Regions from separate parts of the Rhodovulum viride genome, predicted to be linked through region 4. Evidence: riboswitches for the same ligand, from Rfam matches in the RefSeq annotation. Region 4 holds a riboswitch; each other region holds the start of a gene.
The links. A riboswitch is a leader RNA that binds a small molecule or an ion and turns the genes downstream of it on or off. The one in region 4 is predicted to bind cobalamin.

Region 1 (7,233 bases), on a different contig from region 4:
CGTCGCGATCTGCCGCGCGGCCTCGGCCCGGTGCCAGGCCATCGCGGCGGCGTGCAGATCGGCCTGCCCGGGCAGGGCGGCGAGGCGCGCGCGCATCGCCGCTGTCGCCGGGGCCATCGCGGCGATCGAGCGGTCGTCGACGGTGTTGAAATTCCGTTCCACCCAATAGCCCAGATCGACCGCGCGGGCCGTCCGGTTCGGCAGGCCGCGGGCGCGCTTGATCAGGAAGGCCTCGGGCGTCTTCACGGCGTAATGGTTGATTTCGGCCAGCGCCCGCCCGGCCGGAAACCCCCAGAGCGAGAGCCGCCCGGGGCTTGCCGCAAAGCTTTCGGGCAGGGCGGTGCCGCTGCCATCGACCCAGCGCGGCGCGGCCCGGCCCGGTGCCGGGCGCGGCCGGTGAATGCCGATCCGGCCGAAGGCCGCGGGGCGGTAGAGGGTCTTGAAAAAGCTCGCCGCGACCGGGAAGGCGGCGTCGGCGGGCATCGCGGCGGTGAAAAGCTCGGTCACCGGCCGGTCGGGCAGCCCGGTCAGGCCATTGTCGCCGAATAGCCGCCAGGGCAGGGCCACGGCCTCGGTGCCGGGGGGCAGGGCCGCGACCAGCGCCGCCAGATCGTGGCCGGGCGCGTGGATGTTGAGATATTCGTCGAGGTCGATGCCGAGGATCCAGTCGGCCCCGGCCGCGCGCGGATGGCGGGCGGCGGCCTTCAACGCCTGCCATTGCAGGCTTTTGCCGGGGAGGGCGGGGTTCTGCAGATGGGTGACCAGACCGGCGGCATCGAGCAGGTCGAGCATGCGGTCGGTGCCGTCCTCGCAATCGTTGGTCACGACGATGATGCCGTCCGCGCCCGCGCCCAGATGATGGGCGAGCCAGTCCGGCAGATAGGGGCCCTCGTTCCGGGCCGTCGTGACGATCAGGACGCGCACGCGCACCGGCGGGCCTTCTTGCAGCCTGGACCCCCGTCGGGGGCTATCTTCCGGGGACTACACCGGCGAGGGTAAACAGCGCGTCAATGTCGAGATGGGCCTCGAGATGGGCGGCAAGCGCATCCAGCGTATCCTCGACCGCCTGGCCGTAGCCCTCGGTGCCGGTCTCGACCCCCAGCCGGTCCAGCCAGGCTCGTCGGAAGCCGTCTTCGGCGAAAAGCCCGTGCAGATAGCTGCCCGCGACCCGCCCATCGGCCGAGACCGCGCCTTCGGGCCGGCCTGCGACATGGGCGAAGGGGCGGGCGCGGTCGGGGCCCTCGGTCGCGCCGATATGGATCTCGTAGCCGGAAAACGCGGCGCCGGTCGCGGCATGAGTGGCCGCGACCCGGGTCAGGGTCTTGTCCGCCCGCATCACCGTTTCGACCTCGAGAAGGCCGAGGCCCTCGGTCACGCCCGGCGGGCCTTCGAGCCCGTCCGGGTCGGCGATGCGTCGGCCGAGCATCTGGTAGCCGCCGCAAAGCCCCAGCACCCGCCCGCCCCGGCGCAGATGCGCCGCAAGGTCGATGTCCCAGCCCTGGGCGCGCAGGAAGGCCAGATCGCCCCGGGTCGACTTGGTGCCGGGCAGGATCACCAGATCGGCATCGCCCGGCAGGGCGCGGCCCGGCGGGACCATGGTCAGCCGCAGCCCCGGTTCCAGCTTGAGCGGGTCGAGATCGTCGAAATTGGCGATCCGCGAGAGCATCGGGCAGACGACGTGAAAGCCGCCCTGGCCCGCGCCGCCCAGATCGACCGCATCCTCGGCCGGCAGTCGGCAGGCCCCGGCGAACCAAGGGATGACGCCGAAGCCGGGCCAGCCGGTCCGGTCCGCGATCAGCCGGTAGCCGTCGTCGAAGAGCCGCGGATCGCCGCGGAACTTGTTGATGGCAAATCCCCGGACCATGGCCAGATCGCCGGGATCGAGCACCGCCTGGGTGCCGACGATCTGGGCGATCACGCCGCCCCGGTCGATATCGCCGATCAGCACGACCGGCACGTTCGCGGCCCGGGCAAAGCCCATGTTGGCGATGTCGCCTGCGCGCAGGTTGACCTCGGCCGGGCTTCCGGCGCCCTCGACGATGACGAGATCGCGCCGGGCGGCGAGGCGGTGGAAGCTTTCCAGCACCGGCGCCATCAGTTTCGGTTTCTCGGCGGCGAAGGCGCGGGCGCGCAGCGCGCCCCGGGCGCGGCCCTGCACGACCACCTGCGCACCGGTATCGGTTTCGGGCTTCAAGAGGACCGGGTTCATGTCGGTCAGCGGCTCTAGCCCCGCCGCGCGCGCCTGCAGCGCCTGCGCCCGGCCGATCTCGCCGCCATCGGCGGTCACGGCGGCATTGTTCGACATGTTCTGCGGCTTGAAGGGCGCGACGGTCAGCCCGCGCCGAAGCGCCGCGCGGCAGAGCCCGGCCACCAGAAGCGATTTTCCCACGTTCGAGCCGGTGCCTTGCAGCATGAGCGCGCGTGTCATCGGGGGGGCCTTTCCTCGGAGCTTGGGCCCGTTGCGGGCGTTGCGTCCTGGGTATTTGGGCCAAGAAGAAGCTGCAAGCGCATGGGATGTCAGTTCCGGTCGGGGGAGGCGGCGAGGGCATCGCGGCGGCGGGTCATCTCGGCCAGGGCGTCCAGCACAAGGGGGGTGCCGCAGACCCAGTCGGGGCCGGACAGGGCCGGGGCGGCGGCGGCGGGCAGGGCGCGGAGCGCGGGATGGGCGAGGATCTCTTCGGCGCGGGAGGTTTTCGGATAGGGGCGCGAGAGGATCAGGAGGTCGGGATCGGCCATCACCAGCTCTTCGAGCGCGAGATCGAAGCCGCCGCTGCGACCGCGCGCCGCCTCGCCGGAGCCTGCGAGATTGGCGAAGCCCGCATGGGTCAGGATATCGTCCGACAGCGTGCCTTTGCCCTGGGTATAGCCGTTGGCATAGAAGAAGGCGGCCAGCGGCCGGGGCGGGCCGCCGCGCGAGAGCCGGGCGAGGTCCCGCTCGAAGGTGCGGGCAAGCGCCTCGGCTCGGGCCTCGCGGCCCAGAAGCCGGCCGGTCTGGCGCAGCCGCTCGGGGACCTCGGCAAGCCGCGTCGTCAGGCCGATCCGCGCGACGCGGATGCCGAGACGTTCCAGCATGGCGAGGGTCGCGGGGTTCGAATAGGTGCCGGCCAGCACCAGATCGGGGCGCGTCAGGAAGATTTCCTCGGCGCCGCCGGTATTGGCGGGGTAGGCGCGGGCGGCCTCGGGCATGGCCGAGTTCATCGGGTTCGAGGCAAGCTCGCTGATCGAGACGAGCTGCCCCGGGGCCGCGACCAGCATGGCAAGCTGGTCGGTGCAGAGGTTCATCGACACGACCCGCGCGGGCGGGTCTGCCAGCACCGCGGCCCCGGCAAGGGCGAGGGCCGCGGCGAGCCGGATCGCGCTAGAAGGAGGCACGCAGACCCACATAGAGCGCCCGGCCCGTGGTGTTGTAGTGATAGGTGCCGCCATAGGCGACGGCCGAGTAGAACTCCTCGTCGAAGAGGTTTTCGACCCTTGCATAGGCCTCGGTGCCGTTGCCCAGCGCGTAGGTGACCTGGGCTGCGGCAAGCCCGGCATCGGGCAGAGAACCGTAAGGGTCGAGGCGCCCGGCCACATATTGGTACGAGACATCGGCCGTGAGCCGCGACGTCACCTCGCTGCTGACGCCCAGCAGGAGATCGTGGAGCGGGACGCGGTCGAGCCGGTCGCCTTTCCAGCGCACGTCGGTATAGGTGTAGCTGCCGTAAAGCGCGGTCGCAGGGGTCATGTCGTAGCGGCCGGACAGTTCCAGGCCCTGGCTGCGGGTGGTTCCGTCAAGCTGGCGGTAGCAGCCCCAGGCATAGCTGCAGATGGCGGGGTCGGCCGCGCCATAGTCGATCTTGTCATCGATTTCCGCAAAGAAGGCGGTGGCCTTCAGGAACCCGTCGCCCGACAGCCGTTTTTCAAGCCCGATGTCGAAGCTGGTGCTGGTTTCGGGGTTGAGGTCCGGGTTGCCGACCGTGTCGCCGGTAATGGTGCCGTAAAGTTCGTAAAGCGCGGGGACGCGATAGCCGGTGCCCAGAGAGGTGCGGAAGATCAGGTCGGGCTGGAGCCGCCAGGCCAGCGCGGCGCGGCCGGTCACCTGATCGTCAAAGCTTGAATAATCATCGTAGCGCAGCGAAAGCGACAGATCGATGTCGTCGGTCGCGGCCTGGCGAAGCTCTGCAAAGAGCGCGCGGTTGATGACCGAATAGGTCTCGCCGTCAAGCGTGGCCTCGTCCTGCTTCCAGTCGGCGCCGAAGGACAGGTCGGTCCCGGCCGCCAGAGAGGCCGTTCCGAGGTAGCTGGCGGCCCGGCTGGTGCCATCATAAAGGGACGTCCCGAAACTCGAACGGTAGCTGCGCTCGGTCTGCGTGCGCGCCAGCGACAGTTCGTTGTCGACCGTTCCGATCGCGAATTGGGCGAAGGCGCGCAGGCCTTTTCGCGTCGCCTCCGATCGGGTGATCGGGTTCGTGTCGGTAACGTCGCTGTCATAGTCCGAGTTTCCGTCGGAATAGAATCCCGAGAAGCCCAGCCGAAGGGTGTCGGTCAGATCGTAGGCGGCATTGAGCGAGACCGAATCTTCGTCAAAGCCGTCCGCTTCGTCATTGCCCGACAGGGTCGAGAAGCCGTCGGTTTCGACATGCGAGATCGTGGCCGAGATTTCGCCGCGTTCGGTCTTCTGGCCAAGGCTCAGACCGGCAGAGTAGCTGCCATAGGTGCCAGTTTCGACCGTGGCGCGCCCCGAAAAGCCCAGTTTTTCCGGTCTCCATGTGGTGATGTCGACAACGCCCGCGATGGCATTCGCGCCGAAAAGCGCGGATTGCGAGCCCTTCAGCACTTCGATCCTGGAGAGCAGTCCGGCGGTCAGGGTGCCGAAGTCGAGCGCGGCGGGGGTGCCCGAGGGATCGGCAAAGCCCATCCCGTCGATCCGGGTCGCGATATAGCCGTTTCCAAGCCCGCGAATCCGAAGCGTGGCGGTCTGCCCGAGCCCGCCATTCTGCGTGATCGACACGCCCGGCAGGGTGGCAAGGGTCTGGCCCAGATTCTGACCGCCTGCGGCGATCTCGCTGCTCTCGAGCGTCTCGACCGTCGCGCCGGTCCGGTTGGTGGCGATGGGCGTGAGGCTGGCGCTGGCGGTGATCTCGTCCAGCATCAGGCTGGACCGGGCCTCCTGCGCCAGGGCGGACAGGGGGCTCAGCGCGGCGAGGCCGAGCGTGAGGCAAAGGGTGGGTCTGGTCATGTCGGTTCCGTTCCGGTCTCGGGAACCGCCGCGGCGGGCGGTCCGTCCTGTCGTGGGGTCCTTGGAAAGACATGCCTCCCGCAGACGGTGATGCGTCACCACTGCGGATGGACCGCCGCCTGCGCCGCGCCCCGCGGACAGGCTGGGTGATCGTCCTGGCAGGTCTCCTGGCTTGCGGGTCCTCGCTTGGCTGGCCTTCCCGGGGAGGACCCCCAGTGGCACGATCAGCCGCGCTCGCCGCTTACAGTTGCGGGGGCAGCCGCGGAATTGAGCCGACGAAGGCCGCACCGCGTTCCCTTTTCATCGCCCGTTTCCGGGCGAACCAAGACAATTGTCCGTTAATCCGGGCTCCCGGCCCTGTCAAGCGGCGCACTCCTTGCGGCCGGTCCGGTCGGGCGGCAGAGGGCGAGGATCGCGGGAAGCTCGTCGGTCGGGGTCAGGAAAAGCGCGGCGTCCCGGCCGTGGGCGACCCGCACCAGCAGAAGGTTCAGCGGCGCGGGCGCGCGCAAGATCGCGCAGGTGGTCCCGGGGCCGTCTCCTGCGGCCTTGGTCATCGCGCCGAGCCCGAGCCCGGTGAACCCGGTCAGCCGGTGGGCAAATTCGGCATCGCCCTGCATCGCGACGATCTGGCCCTCGCGCAGCCGCAGCCCGGCCGTTGCCCGGGCAAGACAGGTGCCGACCGGATCGGGCGGCGGGGTGACGGTCTCTCCGGCCGGGTCAGGACGGGTCTCGGGCGTGGGGGCGCTGGCCGCAGGCGCGGTCCAGTCGCGGTCTGCGGCCGCGCGCAGCGCCTCGACCGAACATCCCGCTTCGGTCGGATCGACCCGGTAGGGAGGGCGGCTCGCGGCGACCGACAGCTCGGCCGCCTTGGCGACGAAGGGGCGAACCCGGCCGTGAAAGGCGGCAATCAGCGGCTCGGCGGGATCGCCGGTGGCCTCTGGCGGCTCGGCCGGGATCGGCGTCGCGTCCGGTGTGACCGGCCCCGTGCGGCCCACCCGCAACAGGCGCCGACGGGCCGCCAGCAGCCGGATTTCCTGTCCCGCCCCGTCGCCGATGGTCATTTCGCGCGGCAGGATCGTTTCCGAAATCTCGGTCAGCGGCACCTCGACGATCCCGTCCACGCCCCCGGGCACCGTGCGTTCGGCGGCGGCCTCGGCGCCCCTCAGCTTGGCCAGCGCGGCGTTGAGACGCTCGAGCCCGGCCATCTCAGCGGCCCCGCTCCTGCGACCCGCCAGCCGCGGTGGCCGGGGGCGCGGCATCGACGATCTCGACGATTTCGGCCATGGTGGCGCGCATGGCGGCAAGCGCGGCCGCGATATCGGCCTCGCCTCCGATCACCGCGCAAAGTGCCTCGTCCGGGTCGCGCGGCGCCCGCACGAAAAGCTCGAACCGGCCCCCGTGCAGCAGTACCGCCTCGGGGGGCGCCTGATCGGTCCCGAACACTTCGGTCGAGGCGGCGGCGGCCTGCCCGCCCAGAAGCAGGGCGCCGCGAAGACAAAGCGCATCGTAGAATTCCTGCGGCTGAGGATGCTCGGCCTCGGCCCGCAGCACCAGCCGCGCCGACAAGTCGACGAATGCGATCACCCGGCAATCGGGAATCGCGCGTCGCAGCGCCTGAATGGTGATGGTCAGCGGCATCGTGCCCGAGTTTATCCGAATTTCCGGCGGCGGCCACTGGCAATAGCGCACAAGCGCGCGTCGCGTGCCAAGGGGGTGCAACGGAATGGACCTTAGCGGGCTTACACGCCTTGCTATGGACCGGACGTCTGGTCAGGCCGGCGTCAGGCCGGCGGGGGGGCTGCGCCGGGCCGTTGTGCGCGCAGGGGCCGCGGGCTCCGGGTGCGGCTTTCGTCGATCTGTACCCGCCGCGGACGCACGGGCATGCCAGCCCCGCCGACGCGCCAGTCCGGGTCCAGCAGGACCGGCGCGTCCCGGTCGTTCGCCGTTGCGCCCAGCAGCCGCAGCACCTGCCGCAGCGCATGGCCAAACCCGTCGGCGCCGCTGGCAGCCCAGCG
Region 2 (7,233 bases), on a different contig from region 4:
CCAGCGGCACGAAGGCCAGAAGCTCGCCCGCCCGTGTCATCGCGGCACCGTCACCAGCCGCAGCGGGCCGCGCCCCTCGGCCGTCAGCCGCGCGGCAATACGTGCCAGCGCCACCGCCTCGACCCCGGCATCGGCCCGGATCACCAGCGGCGCGGCACCCTCGGGACGGGCGGCGAGCGCCGCGAAGACCGCCTCGCCCCGCAGATCGCCGAAGGCCAGATCGCCCGCGGCCGACAGGTGCAACATGTCGCCCGTGGCGGGCTCGGCCGCGTCCGCCTGCGGCGGCGCGGTCTCGAAGGGCGCGGGCGGCACCAGCCGCGCGCTCATCAGAAAGAAGATCAGCAAAAGGAAGACGACATTGATCATCGGCACGATGCTTTCGCCCTGCCTGCGCTGCCGGTCGTCCGCGCCGAAGTCGAACATCGCCCTACTCCACCAGCATGAGCCCCGCGACCCCGGCCCGGCCGAGCGCGTCCATCGCATCGACCAGCGCCTGCAGATCGGCCCCATCCCGGGCGCGCAGCAGGACCGGATCGCCGGGCGCGGGCGTGATCCGCGCCAGTTCGGCCGCGATCGCGTCGGGCGCCATCGCCTGCCCGTTCAGCGAGAGCCCGTCGGGGCGCACCTCGATCAGCCTTGGCGGCCCCTGCCAGTCGCCCGCCCCCCCGCCTTGTGCCGCGACGATCCCGATCCCCGCCTCGGGGCCGAAGCGGGCGGAGATCATGAAGAAGACAAGCAGCAGGAAGACCAAGTCGATCATCGGCGTGAGGCTCGGGCGGCGTGGCGGCCGGGGCGTGTCGAAGCTGAACATCAGCCCGCCTCCGCCGCAAGGAACAGCCGGGTCGCGAGGTCTTCCATGTCGGCGCGGGCGCTGTCGGCCACGGATTCGAACCAGCTGAGCGAGACCGCCGCCGGGATTGCCACCGCCATGCCGGCGGCCGTGGTCAGAAGCGCCTCCCAGATGCCGCCCGCCAGATCGGCCGGGTCGGCCGCCGAGCCCGCCGCTTGCAGCGCCTGGAACGCATCGATCATGCCCAGAACCGTGCCGAGAAGACCCAGAAGCGGCGCGATCACCGCGATCAGTTCCAGTGCCCGAAGCCCCGCGCGCGCCTCGACCAGCAGGCGCCGGGCGACGCGGGTGGTTTCCTCGCGCGCCTTCGCCTCGGGCAGGCCCAGCGCCAGCGCCCCAATGGCCGCGCGGACCAGCCGGGCGCGCAGTCCGACCCGGCCCGCAACCGCCTCGGCCGCCGCCTCGCGCGCGCCCTCCTGCCAGAGCCGCACCGCGCGTTCGGCCCGGGCGCCCGCAAAGGCGCCCATCCGCGCGAGGCCCCAGAGCTTCCAGAGGATCAGGCTGAGCGTGGCGACCGACAGGCCCGCGATGGCCCACATCGCCGCGCCGCCGGTGTGAAGGAAGGACAGGATCGGGTCGATCATGCGGCAGGCTCCTCGGCCGGGCGTGAATTGGGGGTCATCGCACCACCTCGAGCGGCTGGAAGACCGGGCCGTCGGGGGTCTCGGCCAGATAGGCGCGCAGCCCGAAGACCTCGGCCAGATTGGCCTCGCTCAGCACCGCGCGGGGCGGGCCGTCGGCCACCAGACGGCCGCGATGCATCAGCAGAAGCCGGGTGCAGAACCGGACCGCCAGCCCCAGATCGTGGAGCGAGACCATCACCAGGCGGCCTTCGGCGGCGAGGCGCGCGAACAGCGCCATGGTTGTGAACTGATGCGCCGGGTCGAGCCCGGCAATGGGTTCGTCGGCCATCAGCACGGGCGCCTCCTGCGCCAGCGCCCGGGCGATCAGCACCCGCGCCTGTTCGCCGCCTGACAGCTCGGTCGCGCGGCGCGTAGCGAACCCGGCCAGCTCGAGCCGCGCCATCGCGGCATCGACGGCTGCGCGGTCGGCGGGTCCGGGACGCTGGCCCGGCCCCAGATGCGGCGTGCGGCCAAGCCCGACCAGGGTCTCGACGCTGACCGGCCAGGCGATTTCGCGCGTTTGCGGCAGCCAGGCGGCGGCGCGGGCACGCTCGGGCGCGGGCAGGCGCGCGAGGCTCGATGTGCCCTTGTGCGGCAGAAGGCCGAGGGCTGCGCGCATCAAGGTGGTCTTGCCCGCGCCATTGGGACCGACAAGGCCCACGCAGTCGCCCGGCGACAGCCGTGCGGTGACATCATCGACCACAGGGCAGGCGCCGCGCCGGACGGTCAGATGCGAAAGCTCAAGCCCGGTCATGCGCCCGCCTCCGCCCGGGTGCGGTAGATCAGCCGGATGAACAGCGGCGCGCCGATCAGTGCTGTGACGACGCCCAGCTTGAGGTCGCGGTCGGGCAGCACCAGACGCACGCCGATATCGGCGGCCAGCAGAAGGGCCGCGCCACCCAGCGCCGAGGCCGCCAGCAGCCGCCCGGGCCGGGCGCCCACCAGCGGGCGCAGCAGATGCGGCACGATCAGACCGACAAAGCCGATGGCGCCCGCGACCGCCACCCCCGCGCCCACCGAGGCCGCGACACCCAGGACCAGCGCGAGGCGCAGCCGCCCGAGCCGGATGCCCAGCGCCGCCGCCGCATCCTCGCCCAGCGTCAGGGCATCGAGCCCGCGGCCGAGACCGGCCAGCATCAACCAGCCCAGAAGAGTCAGCGGCAGCGCCAGCCAGACATGGGTGAAGGAGCGATCAGCGAGCGAGCCCATCAGCCAGAACACGATATCGGCCGTGGCGTAAGGATTGGGCGAGAGGTTCAGCACCAGTTGCGTCAGCGCGCCCGCCAGCGCCGAAAGGGCGATGCCCGCGAGGATCAGCGTGAAGGCCCCGCCGCGGGGTCCGGCCAGCAGCAGCAGCAGCGAGACGGCGATCAGCGCGCCGGTCAGCGCCGAAGCGGGCAGCGCCAGCACATGCGCCGAGGCAAGCCCCGTTTGCAGTGCCAGCACCGCACCCAGCGCGGCGCTCGACGAGACGCCGATCAGGCCGGGCTCGGCCAGCGGGTTGCGCATGTAGCCCTGCAGCGCCGCGCCCGAGAGCCCGAGGCTCGCGCCCACCAGCACGGCCAGGATCGCGCGGGGCAGGCGGATCTCGCGCATGACCAGCACCGCCGCCTCGCCGCGCCCGGCCAGAAGCGCCGAGAGGCTGTCGCCGACCGACAGTCCCGCCGGGCCGATCAGCAGCGACAGCCCGAAAAGCGCCGCCACCAGCAGCGCAAGCGCCCAGAAGAGCCCCTGCCCCCTCATGCGCGCGCTCCGTCTCGGTCGGCCGGTCTTGTCTCCGGATCGTTCATCGCCCTGCCTTCCCTGCCCTTGCGGGCGGTCCGGGGCGCGGCGGGATCGGGCCAGCCCCCCGGACGGTGATCTGTCTCACCGCTGCGGGCTGGCCGCTCCGGGGCGCGCCCCGCGCCCGGAAAGGGTGATCGTCGCTTCGGCAGGTCTCCTGGCTTGCGGGTCGTCGCTTGGCTGGCCTTCCCGGGACAGGCCCAGTGGCGTCTGTCAGCCGCGCTCTCCGCCTACAGTTGCGGGGGCAGCCGCGGAGTTGCCCTTGCGGGGGCGCACCGCGTTCCCTTTTCTCCGGCCTTGCGGGCCGGAACCGAAGTCGCTCCTGCCTAGCCCATCGGCGCGCATTGTCAAAGCCCAATTGCGGGCGGCTCAGGGCTCTCCGGCCAGACCCTTGAGGATCGGGCAGTCGGGACGATGATCGCCCGCGCAGGCGGCCATCAGATCGGCAAGCGTCGCCCGCATCGCCTGCAGCTCCAGGATCTTGGCATCGATCTGCGCCAGATGGGTGCGGGCAATCTCTTTCACATCGGCGCTGGCCCGGGCCTTGTCGGTATAAAGCGCCAGAAGCGCCCGGCATTCCTCGATCGAGAAGCCGAGCGACCGCGCCCGGCCCAGAAAGGTCAGGTTGTGCAGGTCGGTTTCCGAGAAATGCCGGTAGCCATTGGCGCCCCGGGCAGGCCGGATCAGGCCGATCTCCTCGTAATAGCGGATGGTCTTGGCGGGCAGGCCCGTCGCCTTCGAGATGTCGCCGATATTCATGACCGGGCCTCCAGCGGCCCGAGCCCGCGCAGCCGAAGGGCGTTCGACAGCACGAAGAGGCTCGAACAGGCCATCGCGCCCGCCGCCAGCATCGGCGACAGCATGAGCCCGTTCAGCGGATAAAGCACCCCCGCCGCGACCGGGATCAGTGCGACGTTATAGGCGAAGGCCCAGAACAGGTTCTGGCGGATATTGGCCAGCGTCCGGCGGCTGACATGGAGCGCGTTGACGACGCCCTGCGGATCGCCCGACATCAGCACCACGTCGCCCGCCTCGATGGCGACATCGGTGCCGGTGCCGATGGCAAGCCCCACATCGGCCGCCGCCAGCGCGGGCGCGTCGTTGAGCCCGTCGCCGACGAAGGCAACCGGGCCCTCGGCGCGCAGCCCCTCCAGCGCCTCGACCTTGCCGCCGGGCAGAACGCCTGCCACCACATGGCCGATGCCAAGCTCGGCCGCGACGGCGCGCGCGGTCGGCTCGGTATCGCCGGTGATCAGCGCGGTCGCGACGCCCATCCGGTGGAGCCCGGCAATGGCCGCGCGCGCCGAGGGCTTGATCGGGTCGGCCAGCGCCAGCACCCCCGCCGCGCGCCCGTCGAGGGCCACAAAGACCGGGGTTGCGCCGTTTGCGGCCAGCGTCGCCGCCTCGGCCGCGAGGGGGCCAAGCGCGATGCCCTCGCGCGCCATCAGCCGTTCGGCGCCCACCAGGACATCACGGCCGCCGACCCGGCCCCTGACGCCGAAACCGGGCAACGCCTCGACCCCTTCGGCCTCGGGATGATCGGGGGCGGCGGCCAGGATGGCGCGGGCCAGCGGATGCTCCGAGCGGGCCTCGAGCGCGGCGGCAGCGGCCAGGACCTCGCCGCGATCGAAGCCCTCGGCCAGCCGCGCTTCGGTCAGTTCGGGGCGGCCCTCGGTCAGGGTGCCGGTCTTGTCGAAGGCGACCGTCGCGACGCCCGACAGGCTTTGCAACGCATCGCCCTTGCGGAAGAGAACCCCCATTTCGGCGGCGCGGCCCGTGCCCACCATCACCGAGGTCGGCGTGGCCAGCCCCATGGCGCAGGGACAGGCGACGATCAGCACCGAGACGCCCGCGACCAGTGCGAGGCCCAGCGCCGGGTCGGGCCCGACGATCAGCCAGACAGCCACGGTCAGCGCGGCGGCGGCCAGGACGGCGGGCACGAAGATGCCGGTGATCCGGTCGGCCAGCGCCTGCACCGGCAGCTTGGCGCCCTGCGCCGTCTCGACCATCGCCACGATCTGGGCCAGCGCGGTCTCGCGGCCGACCCGGGTGGCGCGGAACCTCAGCGCGGCGGCGCCATTTACGGTGCCGCCGGTGACCGCATCGCCGGGCGCCTTGTCGGCGGGCATCGGCTCGCCGGTCAGCATCGATTCGTCGACCGGCCCCTGCCCCTCGACGATCTCGCCATCGGTGGGGATGCGCTCGCCGGGGCGGACCTCGATCAGATCGCCGGGAGCAAGCAGCTCGACGGGCCGGTCCTCGAGACCCGTTTCAGTGACGACCCGGGCGCTGCGCGGTTGCAGCCCCATCAGATGCCGGATCGCCTCGCCGGTGCGGCCCCGGGCGCGGGCCTCGAGGGTGCGGCCGATCAGGATCAGGGTGACGATGACCGCCGCGGCCTCGAAATAGACATGGGCCGTTCCGGCGGGCAGCAGGCTGGGCGCGAAGGTCGCGAGCGTGGAATAGCCCCAGGCCGCGCCGGTGCCGAGCGCGACCAGCGCGTTCATGTCGGGCGCGCCCTTCAGCAGGAGCGGCACGCCCTTCAGGAAGAAGGACCGGCCCGGACCGGCGAGGATCGCGGTGGTCAGCAGGAACGAAACGACGCGCAGCCCGGTTTCCGAGACGATCCCGGCCAGCGCCTCGCGGGCGCCGGGGATCACGTGACCGCCCATTTCCAGAAGCACCACGGGCAGCGCCAGCAGACCCGCGATCCAGGCCCTGCGAGCGAGCTTGCGGGCCTCGGCGGCCTGGGCCGCACCGGGTTCGGGCCGCGCCTCGGCGGTCAGCGGGGTCGCCGGATAGCCTGCCTCGGTCACCGCGCGGGACAGCGCACGGGCATCGGCCAGGCCCTCGGCCGCAGTCACGCGGGCCTGACCGGTCGCGAGGTTCATCGCCGCCGACAGAACCCCGGGCTGGGCCAGCAGCGTGCGCTCGATCCGGCCGGTGCAGGAGGCACAGGTCGCGCCCTCGACGTTGAGCGAGATGTCGGTCCGGGCGACGCCGAAGCCCGCCCCCTCGACCGCCCCGATCAGCGGCGCGGGCGGACCGGAATGCTCGACCTCGGCGGTGCCGGTCGCGAGGTTGACCCGGGCGGCCTCGACCTCGGGCAGCTCGGTCAGGGCGCGCTCGACCCGGCGCACGCAGCCCGCGCAATGCAGCCCTTCGAGCTTCAGCCTGGTGGTGGTGATCGCGGTCATGACAGCCTCCGTGCAGCGTCCGTCGGACGGGATGCCCCCTCAGATAGGGCCTCCAGTCGCTGGAAGGTCAAGGGCCCTGCCGCGCTTTGTCAGGGAAACCGACCGCCTGGGGGCTCGCGCGAATTTTCTGCGAAAATTCGGGGCCGGAGACCGGCCTATCGTGGCAGGAACGCGCCCTGGCGGCCCACGATATAGCCGTGGATGCGCCGGCCGGCCGCGCTGAGCGCGGTATCGCTGCGATGGACCAGGAACCACTGCCGCACCAGCGGCAGCGCGGGGGCATCCAGCTCGACCAGCCGCCCGGCGGCCAGTTCCTCGACCACCGTGTGACGCGAGATCAGCGCGATCCCGAGCCCCGCCATCACCGCCTGCTTGATGGTCTCGTTGCTTTCCAGCTCGATCACCCGTTGCGGACGCCCCTTGCCCAGCCGCTCGATGAACCGATCCATCAGGACGCGGGTTCCGGACTCCACCTCGCGCGCGAGGAAGGTTTCGGCCAGCACCCGTTCGGCCGCGATCCGCTCCTGCCCGGCCAGCGGGTGATCGGGCGGCGCGATCAGCACATGGGGATGCGGTCCCAGCACCGTCGCATGCACTTCGGGCACCCGGGGCGGCCGCCCCATGATCGCGATATCGACGCTTGCCGCCTGCAGCGCCGTCACCACCATTTCGCGCGAGCCCACCCGCAGGATCACGTCGATCTCGGCAAAGGCGCGGTGCAGCTCGGCCACCAGGCGCGGCGCGAAATACTTGGCGGTGGCGACGACGCCCAGCGTCACCA
Region 3 (7,233 bases), on a different contig from region 4:
GGCCAGTTCGCTGGTGACCGTCGTCGGCATCGTCGAGATCACCCGGATGAGCCAGTCGATCGCCTCCTCGACCTATCGATACCTCGAAATCTACCTCGCCGCCGCCTTCCTCTATCTCGCGATCAACCTGGTGATCGCCGCGGCCGGGCGGCTTCTGGAACGGAGGCTGACGGTCTGATGCTGGAGATGCTGCACCGCTACGGCCCCGACCTGCTGACCGGCTTCGGGCTGACGCTTCTGACCTGGGTGCTGGGCACCGCGGGCGGGCTCGTGCTTGGGTTCCTGCTGGAAATGGCCCGGCGCTTCGGACCCCGGTTCTGGGTCGGCTGGCCGATCCGGGCCTATGTCGAATTCATCCGCGGCACGCCCTTCCTCGTCCAGCTTTTCGTGCTGTACTACGGCGGACCGCTGATCGGACTGAGGCTCGACGCGCTGCCCGCGGGCGTGCTGGGCCTGTCGCTTTACGGCGCCGCCTATTTCACCGAGATCCTGCGCGCGGGCTTCGATGCGGTCCCGAAGGGGCAGATCGAGGCGGCCCGCGCCATCGGCCTGCCCGGGCGCACCATCGTCTGGCGCATCATGCTGCCGGTGATGATGGTCTCGGCCCTGCCCGCGCTGGTGAATTTCGCGATCATCCTGACCAAGGAAACCGTCATCCTGTCGATGATCACCGTGCCCGAGATCATGTTCCAGACCCAGACGATGATGAGCGAGACCTTCGAATTCGTCCTGCCGATCCTGATCCTCGCGCTGTTCTTCTGGGGCTTCGTCGAGGTGATTTCGCGGTTCGGCCGCCGCCTCGAACGCCGCTTCACCCACTATCTTCTCGAAGAAAGCTGACCGATGTCCCTCGAGCCCACCGCCCCTGCTTCCGCGCATCTGCGGAATGTCGACAAGTTCTATGGCGACTTCCAGGCGCTGAAGAACGTCACGCTCGACATCCCGCCCGGCAAGGTGACCTGCCTGATCGGGCCGTCCGGGTCGGGCAAGTCGACGCTGCTGCGCTGCATCAACTTCCTTGAGGAATATGACAGCGGCGAGGTCCGCATCGACGACCGGCTGATCGGCTACGAGACCCCGGGCGGGCGGCGGATGTCCGGGCGGCGGCTGCGCGAGATGCGGCGCGACATCGGCATGGTGTTCCAGCAGTTCAACCTCTGGCCGCACATGACCGCTTTGCAGAACGTGGCCGAGGGGCTGGAACGGGTGCGCGGGCTGAAGCGCGCCGAGGCGACCGCGCGCGCGCGCGAGGCGCTGGCCAAGGTCGGGCTGGCCGACAAGGAGGCCAACCATCCCAGCCGCCTGTCGGGCGGCCAGCAGCAGCGCGTGGCCATCGCCCGCGCCATCGCCATGCAGCCCCGGATCATGCTGTTCGACGAGCCGACCAGCGCGCTCGACCCGGAACTGGTGGGCGAGGTGCTGGCGGTGATGAAACAGCTTGCTGCCGAGGGCATGACCATGGTCGTCGTCACCCACGAGATGGGCTTTGCTGCCCATGTCGCGGACCGGGTAGTGTTCATGGAACGGGGCGAGCTGGTCGCCGCCGGCGCCCCGCGCGAGATTTTCCAGAACCCCGCCGATCAGCGGCTTGCCAGCTTCCTGCAGGGCTACCGCGAACGCAACTCGCTGGAGTTCTAGACCGCGCGGCGCGCGACCCACGGGCCTTGCCTGTGGATCGTGCGACCGTTCCCGATCTCAGAGAAACTCAAGCTGCGTGTCGAGCATGTGGTCGAGGGCGTGGGCGCTGACGCCAAGGAAGAAGATCCCGTTGCCCGCGCCCAGATCGAGATAGCTGCCGACCGGCGTGCCGGTGATCCGCGCGGCCAGATCGGTGGCGTCGAAATCGCCGAGCCCGTTGATCCCCTGCTGGATGTGCAGCCGGTCGGACATGCCGAAATCGGCGATGGTGTCGACCCCGGAGGCGCCGCGAAACTCGAACACATCGGCCCCCGGCCCCCCGATCAGCAGATCGCACCCGGCGCCGCCGTTCAGCCGGTCGTTGCCGGACCCGCCCGACAGCTTGTCGTCGCCTCGCCCGCCATGGATCCAGTCATTGCCGGCCCCGCCATAGATCTGGTCGTCGCCACGCCCGAAGTCGTCGCTCGCGGCCACGAAATCGTCGCCCGCGCCCAGCATCACCACGTCGTCGCCTGCGCCCGGATCGACCCAGTCATTGCCGGACCCGGCCATGATATGATCGTTGCCGTTGCCGCCATAAATCACGTCGCGGCCGGCGCCACCATCGATCTCGTCATCGCCGTTGCCGGCCTCGATCCGGTCCTCGCCCGCGCCGCCCTCGAGCGTGTCGTCGCCGAGATTGCCCCTGAGCGTGTCGCGCCCGTCGCCGCCCGCCAGCCGGTCGTTGCCATTGTCGCCGGTCAGCCAGTCGTCACCCGCGCCGCCCACCAACAAGTCGTCGCCGTCCCAGCCGCGCAGCACGTCGTTGCCCGCGTCGCCGTAAAGCCGGTCATCGCCATAAGAGCTGTCCAGCGTGTCGTTGCCCGCGCCCCCGAAAAGCACATCGCCCGCGGCAAGCTTGCCCGTGCGGAAGGCGGCCCAGTCGCTTTGGCCGGGGGCAAGCTGCGATCCGTAGCGGGTGTCGAGCACGTCGTCGCCGTCGCCGCCGCTCAGCAGGTTGGCCCCGGCCCCGCCGACCAGAAGATCGTTGCCCCCGCCGCCGAACAGCACGTCATTGCCGTCGCCGCCATAAAGCACGTCATCGTCGTCGCCGCCCGCCAGGGTGTCGTCGCCGCCCATGCCGCAGATCCGGTCGCGATCGCCATTGCCGAACAGGACATCGGCGCCCCAGCCACCGGTGATCGTGTCATCGCCGTCGTTCATCCAGGCAAAGTACGCCGGAAAATAGGCGTTGGGGATCACGAGGAAATTGTTGGGCCCGTCGTAGCCCACGCTGAATGCCCCGGTTTCGGCAAGCTGGACCGGCGCTGCGGGCAAGGAGCGACCGATAGCGCGGAATTCGGCCGCAAGCTCGGCCAGAAGATAGGGATAGTCCTTGTCGGAGCGGAAATATGCCATGGTTTGCCCTTGGGCCCGAATGTTGCGCGAAGAGGCCCCCGCCCCCGCCGGCGCCCCGGGCGGCAGATTTGGTCAACATTCCTTGCCAGCCGGTTAAACCCGATGCCGCGACACGGTCCTGAATGCGGCGAATTCTTGAACACCTCGACCGAAGCGGGTCCCTGCGGCGCCCGAACAGTGTCGGAACGACGCCCGGAGCGTGCCCGGAGCATGCCCGGAGCATGTCGGTGCGCCCCACGTCCGCCCCGGTCCGCAGGACCGGCCCCGCCACGATCCGCAGGCCCCGGACAGCTGCTGCCCGGCAGTCGGTCCCGGCGAAACGGCAGGGCCCCGGGGGCCGACAGCCCGTCAGTCGCCGGCGTCCTCGCCAGTGCCGCCCTGGGGACGCGGGCGGCGCATCGGCGGATCGGTCTGCGGCTTGCCCGACCAGGGCTGCGGATATTCCAGCCAGCGCTGGATGAAACCCCAGGACTGCCGGTAGCCGTCATGGGGCAGCGTGCAGGCCGAACAGTCCTTGCGCGTCAGCCCGTTGGCATCGGTGTAGACCTGATACGGCCCGGGACACTCGTAGGCGATCAGCGGGCAGTAGCAGAACAGGCAGTTGAATTCGCGCTCGACGCCCGGATGGCAGGGCAGGAACGGGCATTGGGTATTGGTGAAGCCCTTGAAGGCCTCGTTCGAGGTCAGGTCCTTGGGTTGCACGGCGCAACTCCTTCCGGTCGGCACCCCTGGCCGGGCCCGCCCCGGGCCGGTCAGGGACAAGGTGAAGGCCGCGCCCCATGTCGCAGGCAAAACGCGGCCACTGGCCCCGAGGGCATCGGCGGGCCGACAGGCAAGGGGCGCATGACAGATGCGCCCGGCCTCCGGACCCGCCGCCCGGGGGGCGGTTCGGCGCGCTGGCAGGTCTCCTGGCTTGCGGGTCTCGGCCGATCCGCCCGCCTTCCCGGCCGGGCGCATGCCGGGGCCGGTGGCGGTTCGGGGCGGGGGCTCGCCGCTGACAGTTGCGGGGGCAGCGCCGGACTTGCACCGGCTTCCCTTTTCACTCCCTCGCGGGAGCACCAGAACGCCTCTCATCAATGGGGACCGCGCCCGCCGCTGTCAATGCATCGCCCAAGGGGCGGCCGCGCGCCGAGGCCCTTGCCAGCGCCCCCGGCGCGGCGCTATCCCGTGACGATGAGGTCCTTTTCCCCAGACGCCAGATGACCCCGCGCGAGGGCTTCACGCTTGGCTATGCGACCGTGCCGCCCGGCACCCGCCGCACGGTGGACCTGCCGGTGTCGGTGCTGTCGGACCATACCCCCGTCACCATGTCGGCCCATGTCGTGCATGGCCGCCGCCCCGGCCCCGCGATGTTCGTGACCGCGGGCGTGCATGGCGACGAGGTGATCGGGGTCGAGATCGTCCGGCGGCTTCTGAGCCTGCCCGCGCTCGGGGCGCTGCGCGGCACGCTGATCGCCATTCCCATCGTCAATGCCTTCGGCTTTCTCAACCTGTCGCGCTACCTGCCCGACCGGCGCGACCTCAACCGCTGCTTTCCCGGGTCGTCGGGCGGCTCGATGGCCTCGCGGCTGGCGCATCTTCTGGTCGACGAGGTGGTCGCGCGCTGCGAAATCGGCATCGACCTGCATTCGGCCGCGGTGCATCGCACGAACCTGCCGCAGGTCCGCGTGGTGCCGGACGATCCCGAGCTGACCCGGCTGGCCCGGGTTTTCGCGGCGCCGGTGGTGCTGACCTCTGCGGCGCGGCATGGCTCGCTGCGCGAGACGGCGGCGCGGATGGGCGTGCAGATCCTGCTGTATGAGGGCGGCGAGGGGCTGCGCTTCGACGAGGTCGCGGTCCGGGCCGGTCTGTCGGGCGTGCTGCGGGTGATGTTCGACCGGGGCATGATCCCAGCCAAGGGCGTGCCGAAGGCGCGGCGCGCGCCGCTGGACTGCCGGGTGTCGCGCTGGCTCAGGGCGCCGCAGGGCGGCTTGCTGCGCACCTACCGGTCCGAAGGCGACGTCGTCGAGGCGGGCGAGCTGCTGGCGGTGGTCTCGGACCCGTTCGGCGAGATCGAGGCCGAGATCCGCGCCGCCGAACCCGGCATCATCGTCGGCCGCGCCATCCTGCCGGTGGTGAACGAGGGCAATGCGGTCTTTCACCTGGCCGCGATCGCGGCTGCCGACCGGGCCGAAGACCGGATCGGCACCTGGGCCAGCGAGGTCGCGGCCGAGCCGCTGTTTGACGAGGACGAGATCCTCTAGTCCGACGGCATCGGGCCGTCAGGCCGCCTGCCGGCTTCGCGCCGCGGCCTCGAGCGCCGGATAGCGCAGCCCCAGCGTGACGCCGCGCGCGACATAGGACAGCAAAAGCGCGAGCCACAGCCCGTGATTGCCAAAAAGCGGCAACAGCAGGGCTACGGCGGCGGCATAGATCGCGGCCGAGATCACCATCATGTTGCGCATGTCCGCGGTCCGGGTGGCGCCGATGAAGATGCCGTCAAGCATCCAGGCGCCGATGCCTGCGACGGGGACGGCCACCATATAGGGCAGGAACACCCGCGCCTCGGCCCGGACCTCGGGCGCGGTGGTCATCAGATCGACGATGGCGCCGCCCCATCCGGCGAAGATCGCGGCCAGAACCACGACCGACAGCAGGCCCCAGAGGCTGGTCAGCACCGCGCTTCGGCGCAGCGCCAGCACCGATGCCGCGCCCATCGCCTGGCCGACCAGCGACTCGGCGGCAAAGGCGAACCCGTCCAGCGCATAGGAGGTGATGTTCAGAAACTGCAGCAGCACCTGGTTGGCCGCCAGCGACACGTCGCCAAAGCCCGCCCCGAGGAAGAGGAAGGACAGCACGATCCCCTGCAGCAGCAGCGACCGGATCAGGATGTCGCTATTCACCCCGGCGATATGGCGCAGCCGCGCCCGGTCGAACACCCGCGCCCAGGCCCGCCAGGCGGTGCCGCGAAACGCGTCTCGGCAGAACCAGAGCCCCAGCGCCAAGCCCGACCATTCGGCCAGGAAAGTCGCCAGTGCAACGCCCGGCACTCCCCAGCCCAGCGTCAGCACGAAAAGCAGGTCGAGCCCGACGTTGAGCCCGTTCATCCAGAGCTGGATCGCCAGAACCGCGCGGGTGCGTTCCTGCCCGATCAGCCAGCCATTGATGCCGTAAAGCGCGATGGTGGCCGGGGCCGACCAGATCCGGATCGCCATATACTGGCGGGCCATGTCCTCGACCTCGGCGCTGGCGGGGGCGAGGCCCAGCGCGGCGGCGATCAGCGGCATCTGCAAGGCCATCAGGGCAAGTCCCGCGACCAGCCCGATCATCAGCGCGCGCGACAGCATCGCGGCCACCTCGGCCGCATCGCCCGCGCCCCGCGCCTGGGCAGTCAGTCCGGTCGTGCCCATGCGCAGAAAGCCGAACACCCAGTAGACCGAGGCCAGCGCCACCGCGCCCACGCCGACCGCGCCGATCGGGGCCGCCGCGCCGATCTGGCCGACCACGGCGGTATCGACCGCACCGAGGATCGGAACGGTCAGGTTCGACAGCACGATGGGCAGCGCGATGGCCAGCACCCGGCGATGGCCGAGATCCGCGATCGCGTCCCGGTCCGGGCGCAGCACCGCCTCAGTCATCGCGCGGCGGCATCAGGAAATGGCCGGTCGCCTGCGCAAAAATCCGGGCGCGGTTGTCCTGCCAGGCCTCGACAAGGACGCTGGCATAACGCCGCCCCGACCGGTTGACGCGGGCCCTCGCATAGGCGTCGCGCGGCAGGCCGGGCCGCAGGTAATCGACGGTGAAGTCGATGGTCTTTGGCAGCCGCGGCAGGGTTTCGGGGGTCAGCGTCGCGGCATCGAGGATCCCGCGTTCGAGATCGTCCCAGATCATCGCCCAGGACAGCCCGACAATGGCCGTGACCTCCAGAAAGGCGGCGGTCGCGCCGCCATGGAGCGCTGGCAGTTCGGGATTGCCGATCAGGGCCTCATGAAACCCCAGAACGCCGGTCAGCTCGTCGCCGCGCCGGTCGAACGAGATCCCGAGGAAACGCGCATAGGGCAGCCCGTCGACCAGCGCCGACAGCGCGGCGTCGCGCCGCTGCTTGACGATCTGAACGGGTTCGGGCGCGGCGCGCCTCATTCGGCGCCTCCATCGGCGGTGAAGGTGCCGGTCGCAGTCGCCACCGGATGGCCGCGGTCGTCATCGGTCGCGGTCGCC
Region 4 (7,233 bases):
ATCAGGTCGGGGTCGCCCGGGCCGAGGCCCAGGCCGTAGACGGTTGCCATGGTCATTCCTTGCGGCTGGCGATCGCGTTGATGGCGGCGACGGTGATGGCGCTGCCGCCCAGGCGCCCCTCGACGATGCAGCAGGGCACGGGCTGGTCCGCCCAGAGCGCGTCCTTGGACTCGGCCGCGCCGACGAAGCCCACCGGGCAGCCGATGATGGCGGCGGGGCGCGGGCAGGCGGGGTCTTCCAGCATGTTCAGCAGATGGAACAGCGCGGTCGGCGCATTGCCGATGGCAACCAGCGCGCCCGCGAGATGCGGGCGCCAGAGTTCCAGCGCGGCGGCCGAGCGGGTGTTGCCCATGGCGGCGGCGCGTTCGGCGATGCCCTCGGCCTGCAGGGTGCAGAGCACCTCGTTATCGGCGGGCAGGCGCTTGCGGGTGATCCCTTCGGACACCATGCGCGCATCGCAGAGGATAGGCGCGCCGCCCTCGAGCGCCGCGCGGGCCTTTGTCACGAAGCCCGGCGAAAAGCGGATATGGGGCGCCAGCTCGACCATGCCTGCGGCATGGATCATCCGCACCGCCACCTGTTCCTCATCGGCGTCGAAGCGGGCCAGATCGGCCTCGGCCCGGATCGTGGCGAAGGACTGCAGGTAGATCGCCGCGCCGTCCTTTTCGTACTCATGGGGCATTCGGGGTCTCCAGGTCTGTCAGGGCGGCGGCGATCGAATTGCGGCGGGTTTGCCAGAGCCCGTCCCGCGCCAGCGCCGCGAATTCGGCCCGCATCGCCGCGAGCGCCTGCGGGTTGGCCTCTTCGAGGAAGGCCGTCAAGCCCGGATCGGCCAGCGTAGCCTCGAAATAGAGGTCGAAAAGGTGATCCGGTACGACCCCCGCCAGACGGGCAAAGGCGGCCATGTGGTCGAGCGTCGCAGCGATTTCGGCCGCGCCGCGAAAGCCGTGGCGCTGCATCCCTGCCAGCCAGGCCGGGTGGGTGGCCCGGGCGCGGACGACGCGTGCGATCTCTTCGCTCAGGGTCCGGGTGCGCGGCCGGGCGGGGTCGGTATTGTCCAGATGGTAGAGCGCGGCGCGGCCGCCCGCGACACCCTGCGCCGCGGCAAAGCCCGCCTCGTGCCGGGCGTAATCGGCCGCCAGCAGAAGGTCGGTCTCGGGCAGGTCCTGGGCATGGACGAAGGCCTCGGCCCCCGCGACCCGGTCGCGGATGCCTTGCGCGTCGCGCCGCGCCTCGGACCCGTCCAGCGCCCAGGCACTGGCGGCGAGCCAAGCGGCGCCAGCGGCCTGACGGCCCGCCTCGGTCGGTTCGGGCGTCTCCAGGCCGATCCCGTAGATCCCCGGCGCGGGGCCGTACACCCGCGGCGTCTCGGGGCGGCCCGCATGGGGGTTCCAGTCAGGCGCCTCGTCGCGCTGGCCGAGCGCGCGCACCGCCTGCTGGTAGAGTGCCGAAAGCGACGGGAAGACATCGCGGAACAGCCCCGAGACACGCAGGGTCACGTCGAGCCTCGGCCGGTCGAGCAGCGCGATGGGCACCACCTCGATGCCCGAGACGCGGCCCGAGCCCTCGTCCCAGACCGGCTTCACGCCCAGCAGGTGCAGCGCCATGGCGAAATCCTCGCCCGCCGTGCGCATGGTGGCAGAGCCCCAGAGATCGACGACCAGCTGCCGGGGCCAGTCGCCATGGTCCTGCAGGTGGCGGCGCACCAGATCCTCGGCCAGCCGCACGCCTTGGGCATGGGCGGCACGGGTCGGCACCGCGCGCGGATCGGTGGTGAAGAGGTTGCGCCCCGTCGGCAGCACGTCGCGCCGCCCCCGCCAGGGCGAGCCCGAGGGGCCGGGGGCGACCGGGGCGCCCTGCAGCGCGCCGAGAAGGGCGGCGCTCTCGGCCGCGACAGAGGCGCCGGTGTCGAAGCCGGAGGCGGCCTCGGGCTGTGTTTCCGGCTGAGTTTCCGGCGGGCGGCCGAAGACATGCAGCCCGTCGCCGAACTGGCTTTCCTTGACGTCGCAGACGAAGCGGTCGATGCGGGTGATGGCCTCGGCGGGTGACAGGCCCGGGCCCAGCCCCAGATCGGCCTCGACGCCCAGCGCCCGCGCCTCGGCGCGGATATCGGCCATCAGTCGGTCGCGGCGGCGCGGGTCGAGCCCGTCGGCATTGGAAAACTCGTCGAGCAGCGTTTCGAGCCGGGCCAGCCGGTCCGAGACGCCCGCCCGCCGCTGGGGCGGCGGCAGGTGGCCGAGGGTGACGGCTCCGATCCGGCGCTTGGCCTGCGCCGCCTCGCCGGGGTCGTTGACGATGAAGGGATAGATCACCGGCAGATCGCCGATCAGCGCCTCGGGCCAGCAGGCCTCGGACAGCGCGACCGCCTTTCCGGGCAGCCATTCCAGCGTGCCATGCGCGCCCATATGGATCAGCGCATCGCAGCCCATGGCGCGGCGCAGCCACAGGTAGAAGGCGACATAGCCGTGGCGGGGCACCCGCGAGAGGTCGTGATAATCGCCCTCGCGCGCCTCGGGCGTGCCGCGTTCGGGCTGGAGTGCCACCAGCGCCGCGCCGCGCCGGGTGGCCGCGAACTGGAAGGCGCCGTAGCGGCAGGCCGGATCGGCCTCGGGTGCGCCCCAGGCGTCCGACAGGGCGTCGCGCAGGGGTACGGGGAGGGTGGCCAGCGCGGTGTGGTAGTCCGCGAGCGGCCAGCTCAGGGTCTCGCGGCCGAGGGCCTTGGCCAGATCGCCTGTGGGGGCGGTGGGCAGGCCCGCGCGGGCCAGATCGTCCAGAACCGCCTCGGCCGAGGCCAGCGCATCGAGCCCCACCGCATGGGCCATCTGCCACGGCCGTCCGGGATAGGTGGACAGGATCAACGCCGGGCGGCGGTCGGCCAGCGATGTGCGGGCAAGGCCGGTCCAGGCCATGACGCGGTCGGCGATGGCCGCGATCCGGCCCGGATGGGCGCGATGGGCGATGCGGGCGAATTGCAGATGCGGGTCGCGGGTGCCCGCCTCCTTGAAGGACGCAACGCCCGCGAAGATCCGGCCATCGACCTCGGGCAGGACCACATGCATGGCGAGATCGGCGGGGGAAAGCCCGCGCTCGGCCTCGGCCCAGGCGGTTTCCGGCGCGGCGGACAGCGCCACCTGAAAGACCGGCACGCCCGCCGCGTCCAGCGCCGAGCTGCCATCCTCGCCCTTGCCGGAGAAAGCGGTGGCGTTGACGATGGCGGCAGGGCTCAGGGCGCGCAGCTGGTCCGCCAGCCAGCGCGCCGCCTCGGGCGCCTTCAGGGACGGCACGAAGAGGCCGGTGACGGCGCAGCCGCGCGCCCGGAACGCGTCGAAAAGCGCCTCGACGGGGCCGAGATCGGCGGCGGTGACATAGGCGCGGTAGAAGGTCAGGACGATCCGGGGGGCATCCACCGGCGACAGGTCGGGCGCGGGCACGGCGCCGCCCTCGGGGCTCCAGGCGCCCATTTCGGGCACGGTCTTGGTGCCGATCACGGGCGCGGCGTAAAGCCCCGCGGCCAGCGCCAGCTGCGCCAGTGCCGCCTGCGCCGCGACCGCACCGCCCTCGTCGCAAAGTTCGGACAGCCGCCGCAGTGTCGAGACCGGCAGGGTCGAGGCCGCGTCGAGCCGGGGATCGGGGCGCCCGTCCGCGGGCAGCACGGCCAGCGCGATGCCATGCGCGCGGGCCAGCGCCCCGATCTGGGTCAGCCCGTACTCCCAATAGGCGCGCCCGCCGATCAGCCGGATCAGGATGCCCTTCGCCCCCGAAAGCGTGCGCTCGGCATAGGTATCGACCGAGAGCGGATGGATCAGGGCCGCGAGATTGGCCAACCTGAGGGTGGGCATCCGGCCTTCGGGGCCGCCGCCGCGATGCCAGCCCGCCGCGAAGGCCCCGAGATCGCTGTCGGAAAAGGACAGCACCGCCAGATCGGCCGGGTCCTGACCCAGATCCGTCGGAACGGCGGTTTCCTCGAGCCCGTGGCTTTCGCGGAAGACGACATGCATGGGGGCGGCCTCAGGCGCTCAGAGCCGCGCGGATCGCGCCTTCGTCGATATCGTCATGCTCGGCGATCACGACAAGCCGGGTGGCGCGGGTCTCGTCCGGCGCCCAGGGCCGGTCGAACTGATGGCGCACCCGCGCGCCCACCGCCTGCACCAGAAGCCGCATCGGTTTGCCCGCGACCGCGACATGGCCCTTGACCCGCAAGATGTTCTGCGTGCGCGCCAGAGCCTCGATCCGGGCCGAGAGCGCCTCGGGGTCGTCCTGTTCGGGCAGATCGATCACCACGCTTTCGAATTCGTCATGGTCATGCTCGGCGCCGCTGTCGTGATGGCTGGGCCGGGCGTCCAGATCATCCTCGGCGGCCGCGCCAAGTCCCAGGATCACGCGCGGATCGACCGCGCCTTCGGTCACCTCGACCACGGGCAGCGGGCGCGGCGCCTCGGCCTCGATCACGGCGCGGGCGGCGGCCACGCCTTCGGGCCCGGCCAGATCGGGCTTGGTCAGCAGCACGATATCGGCGCAGGCGATCTGGTCCTCGAAGACCTCGGACAGCGGCGTCTCGTGATCGAGGCTGTCATCGGCGGCGCGCTGGGCATCGACCGCGGCGACATTCGGCGCGAAGCGGCCCGCGGCCACGGCCTCGGCATCGGCCACCGCGATCACCCCGTCGACGGTGATGCGCGAGCGGATCGCGGGCCAGTCGAAGGCCTTCAGCAGCGGTTTCGGCAGCGCCAGCCCCGAGGTCTCGATCAGGATGTGGTCGGGGCGCGGGTCAAGCTGCAACAGCGCCTCCATGGTCGGGATGAACTCGTCGGCGACGGTGCAGCAGATGCAGCCATTGGCAAGCTCGACCACGTTCTCGGCCGGGCAGTCGGGCAGGGCACAGCCCTTCAGGATCTCGCCATCGACGCCGACATCGCCGAATTCGTTGACCAGGACGGCCAGCCGGCGGCCGCCCGCATTCTGCATCAGGTGGCGGATCAGCGTGGTCTTGCCCGAGCCGAGAAAGCCGGTGACGACGGTGACGGGAAGCTTGGCGAGATCGGTCATTTCAGGGCCTCCATGGGCGGGATGCGGGCAATGCAGTTCTTGCGGAAATGCTCGGGGCGTTCGCGCCAGGGCACGAGCCCGTCGGCGGCGTCGCGATAGGCACGGGCGCCCTCGGCGAGGATGGGCGCGCCGGTCGTCTCGTCGAAATTGCCATAGACATAGGTCCAGCGGCCCGGCCCCCGCAGCGCGACGGTGCAACCCGAGGCACAGGCCGAGAGGCATTCGACGGGCACAAGGCGCACGCCGTCGGGCAAGCCATGGGCGCGGAGGGCCTCGTGAAGCAGGCTGCCCGGACGGGGGGTATCGGGATCGGCGGGCTGGCGGCGCTTGCAGGTCGTGCAGACCAGCAGCTCGACCGGGGCGGGTTCGGGCGCGCTCATGCCGGACAGGCCCGGCGGCAGAAGGAAACGGAAACACTCATCGTCGGGCCCCACTTGGTCGGGGGACAAGGGCGAAGCGCGGGCAGAGCCGAAGCCGGACCCGACACCGGAACACCCCGTCCGGTTCACGTCGTTCGGGCTGGCAGGTCTCCCGGCTTGCGGATGTCAGAGGCGGGGCCTCTGGCGGCGGCCCTGCCTTCCCAGCCTCATCGGGCCAGTGGCATCGGGCGGCCTCTCCGGTCACGGTCGCGGGGGCGGCTGCGCTTGAAGGCCCGATGCATCGACTCCGGCCTCTGGCGCATTCCCTTTTCACCCGTCCTGAGGCGGGCACCAGCGCCGCGTGTCATGCCCGCCCCGCGCGGGTCTTGTCAAGCGCGATGGTCGGGGCCGGGGCGGCGGGCGGCCTCTTCGCCCGCATGGCGGATCAGGGCGAGGCTGCGAAACCCGCCATGGCCGAGCTTGCCGAAGGGCAGCGCCAGCACCAGCCCCAGCACCGCGCCCAGATGGAGCGCCAGCATCAGCCCCATGGCGGCGCCGTCGCGCAAGGCCAGAAGCGCAAGGCCCGAGGCGGCGACGATGGCAAGCTGCGCCCGAAGCCCGCGATTGGCGGCCTGCATGCGCGGCGCGGCCGGTCGGCGGTCGGCGGTCCGGTGCCAGCGTTCGAGCCCGGCGAGCCCGGCCAGCATGGCGATGCCGCCAAGGCTGCCCAGCAGCACGGGCGCGCTGGCCAGCGGATAGGGCGCCAGCGCGCCGCCAAGATGCAGGACGGCTCCGGCAAGGGTTGCGAGCGCGGTCAGCGCGGTGCCTGTGACCAGCAGGTGATGGCTCCAGCGCCGCGCCCGCCCGACCGGGCCGTGCGCCCCGTCGCAGGCGCGTGCGGCCCCGAGATTGGCCAGCGTCAGCGCATCGCGGCAGCCCCGGCCGAGGCTTTCAAGCGACGGCCGGGCGGGTGGGCCGCCGGTTGCGCGCCAGAACCGCCAGAGCCGCAGCCCGAGGCCAAGACCGGCCCCCGCGAAGGCCAGTGCCGCGCCGCCCGCCATCGCCGCGTGTGGGATCACCGCATAGAAGGCGCCCGGCCCGTTTCGGGCGGAAAAAAGAACTCCGGGCGGGAGCAGGATCAGGGCGGCCAGCGGCGGGCCGATCAGGCATATCAGGAAGATCAGGTCGGGCAGGCGCGGGGGCAGCCCTGCTGCGTGATCGGCGGCGCGCGCGGCGGCCAGCGCCGCGGGCAGGTTGACGGCCAGCGCATGGGGCGGCGCGTATTGGCAGTCGTAATGGCAGGACCGGCAGTCATGGCAGAGATGGGCCAGATGGCGCAGATCGCCCGCCGCGAGGCTTGGGCGCCGCCGGGCCGCCGGAAAGACCGCGCAAAGCCCGGTGCAGAAGCCGCAGGTGTTGCAGATGTTCAGCGCGCGGGCGGCCTCGGCCCAGGGCTCGGGCTCTGGCGGAGCGGGGTCCGTCGCCGCCGGGGCCGGAACGGCGGCGGGGCGCGGGCGGTTGGCGGCGGGGCCCGCAAGCGCGGCCGCGCCTGCCCCGGCGATGCGGCCGAAGACGCCGCCGACGGTCAGCCCGGTGCCGGAAAGATAGCCCTCGCCCAGCACCGCGCCGGTCATCGCGGCGCCCGCGGCAAAGACCCGGTGCGCGGTGCCGCCGCCCGCGAGCCGGACCCGCGCGGTCGCGTCGACCGCGACCCCGTGGCGGGTAAAGCCGAGCCCCGGCACCAGCGGGATCGCCGCGACGGGCGACCCGGTGAGGGGCACGCCGTCGGGGCGGCTTCGGGGCGGGTCGAGCGGGGCGTCTTCCGTTG

Region 1: linked by a shared signal. The riboswitch ahead of BYZ73_RS02115 (TonB-dependent receptor plug domain-containing protein) and the one ahead of BYZ73_RS07290 (DUF1636 family protein) in region 4 are both predicted to bind cobalamin.
Region 2: linked by a shared signal. The riboswitch ahead of BYZ73_RS09845 (FecCD family ABC transporter permease) and the one ahead of BYZ73_RS07290 (DUF1636 family protein) in region 4 are both predicted to bind cobalamin.
Region 3: linked by a shared signal. The riboswitch ahead of BYZ73_RS16975 (cysteine-rich small domain-containing protein) and the one ahead of BYZ73_RS07290 (DUF1636 family protein) in region 4 are both predicted to bind cobalamin.

Annotation. Positions count from the first base shown of each region.
Region 1 covers NZ_MUAV01000002.1:152,205-159,437, reverse strand. Annotated here, with positions in the region: gene BYZ73_RS02130 (glycosyltransferase family 2 protein) at 1-930, opposite strand, end outside; gene BYZ73_RS02125 (cobyric acid synthase) at 968-2,428, opposite strand; gene BYZ73_RS02120 (ABC transporter substrate-binding protein) at 2,518-3,384, opposite strand; gene BYZ73_RS02115 (TonB-dependent receptor plug domain-containing protein) at 3,359-5,218, opposite strand; cobalamin riboswitch at 5,359-5,560, opposite strand; gene BYZ73_RS02110 (hypothetical protein) at 5,557-6,423, opposite strand; gene BYZ73_RS02105 (hypothetical protein) at 6,425-6,856, opposite strand; gene BYZ73_RS23685 (dynamin family protein) at 7,000-7,233, opposite strand, start outside.
Region 2 covers NZ_MUAV01000009.1:130,355-137,587, reverse strand. Annotated here, with positions in the region: gene BYZ73_RS09870 (energy transducer TonB family protein) at 1-40, opposite strand, end outside; gene BYZ73_RS09865 (ExbD/TolR family protein) at 37-423, opposite strand; gene BYZ73_RS09860 (ExbD/TolR family protein) at 428-811, opposite strand; gene BYZ73_RS09855 (MotA/TolQ/ExbB proton channel family protein) at 811-1,434, opposite strand; gene BYZ73_RS09850 (ABC transporter ATP-binding protein) at 1,469-2,227, opposite strand; gene BYZ73_RS09845 (FecCD family ABC transporter permease) at 2,224-3,216, opposite strand; cobalamin riboswitch at 3,386-3,585, opposite strand; gene cueR (Cu(I)-responsive transcriptional regulator) at 3,625-4,014, opposite strand; gene BYZ73_RS09835 (heavy metal translocating P-type ATPase) at 4,011-6,452, opposite strand; gene BYZ73_RS09830 (LysR family transcriptional regulator) at 6,608-7,233, opposite strand, start outside.
Region 3 covers NZ_MUAV01000024.1:34,926-42,158, forward strand. Annotated here, with positions in the region: gene BYZ73_RS16955 (amino acid ABC transporter permease) at 1-178, shown strand, start outside; gene BYZ73_RS16960 (amino acid ABC transporter permease) at 178-840, shown strand; gene BYZ73_RS16965 (amino acid ABC transporter ATP-binding protein) at 844-1,638, shown strand; gene BYZ73_RS24025 (calcium-binding protein) at 1,696-3,036, opposite strand; gene BYZ73_RS16975 (cysteine-rich small domain-containing protein) at 3,385-3,738, opposite strand; cobalamin riboswitch at 3,918-4,114, opposite strand; gene BYZ73_RS16980 (succinylglutamate desuccinylase/aspartoacylase family protein) at 4,236-5,279, shown strand; gene BYZ73_RS16985 (MATE family efflux transporter) at 5,298-6,653, opposite strand; gene BYZ73_RS16990 (PaaI family thioesterase) at 6,646-7,155, opposite strand; gene BYZ73_RS16995 (PaaI family thioesterase) at 7,152-7,233, opposite strand, start outside.
Region 4 covers NZ_MUAV01000006.1:203,976-211,208, forward strand. Annotated here, with positions in the region: gene cobI (precorrin-2 C(20)-methyltransferase) at 1-56, opposite strand, end outside; gene BYZ73_RS07275 (precorrin-8X methylmutase) at 53-682, opposite strand; gene cobN (cobaltochelatase subunit CobN) at 672-3,998, opposite strand; gene cobW (cobalamin biosynthesis protein CobW) at 4,009-5,046, opposite strand; gene BYZ73_RS07290 (DUF1636 family protein) at 5,043-5,426, opposite strand; cobalamin riboswitch at 5,551-5,773, opposite strand; gene tcuA (FAD-dependent tricarballylate dehydrogenase TcuA) at 5,795-7,233, opposite strand, start outside.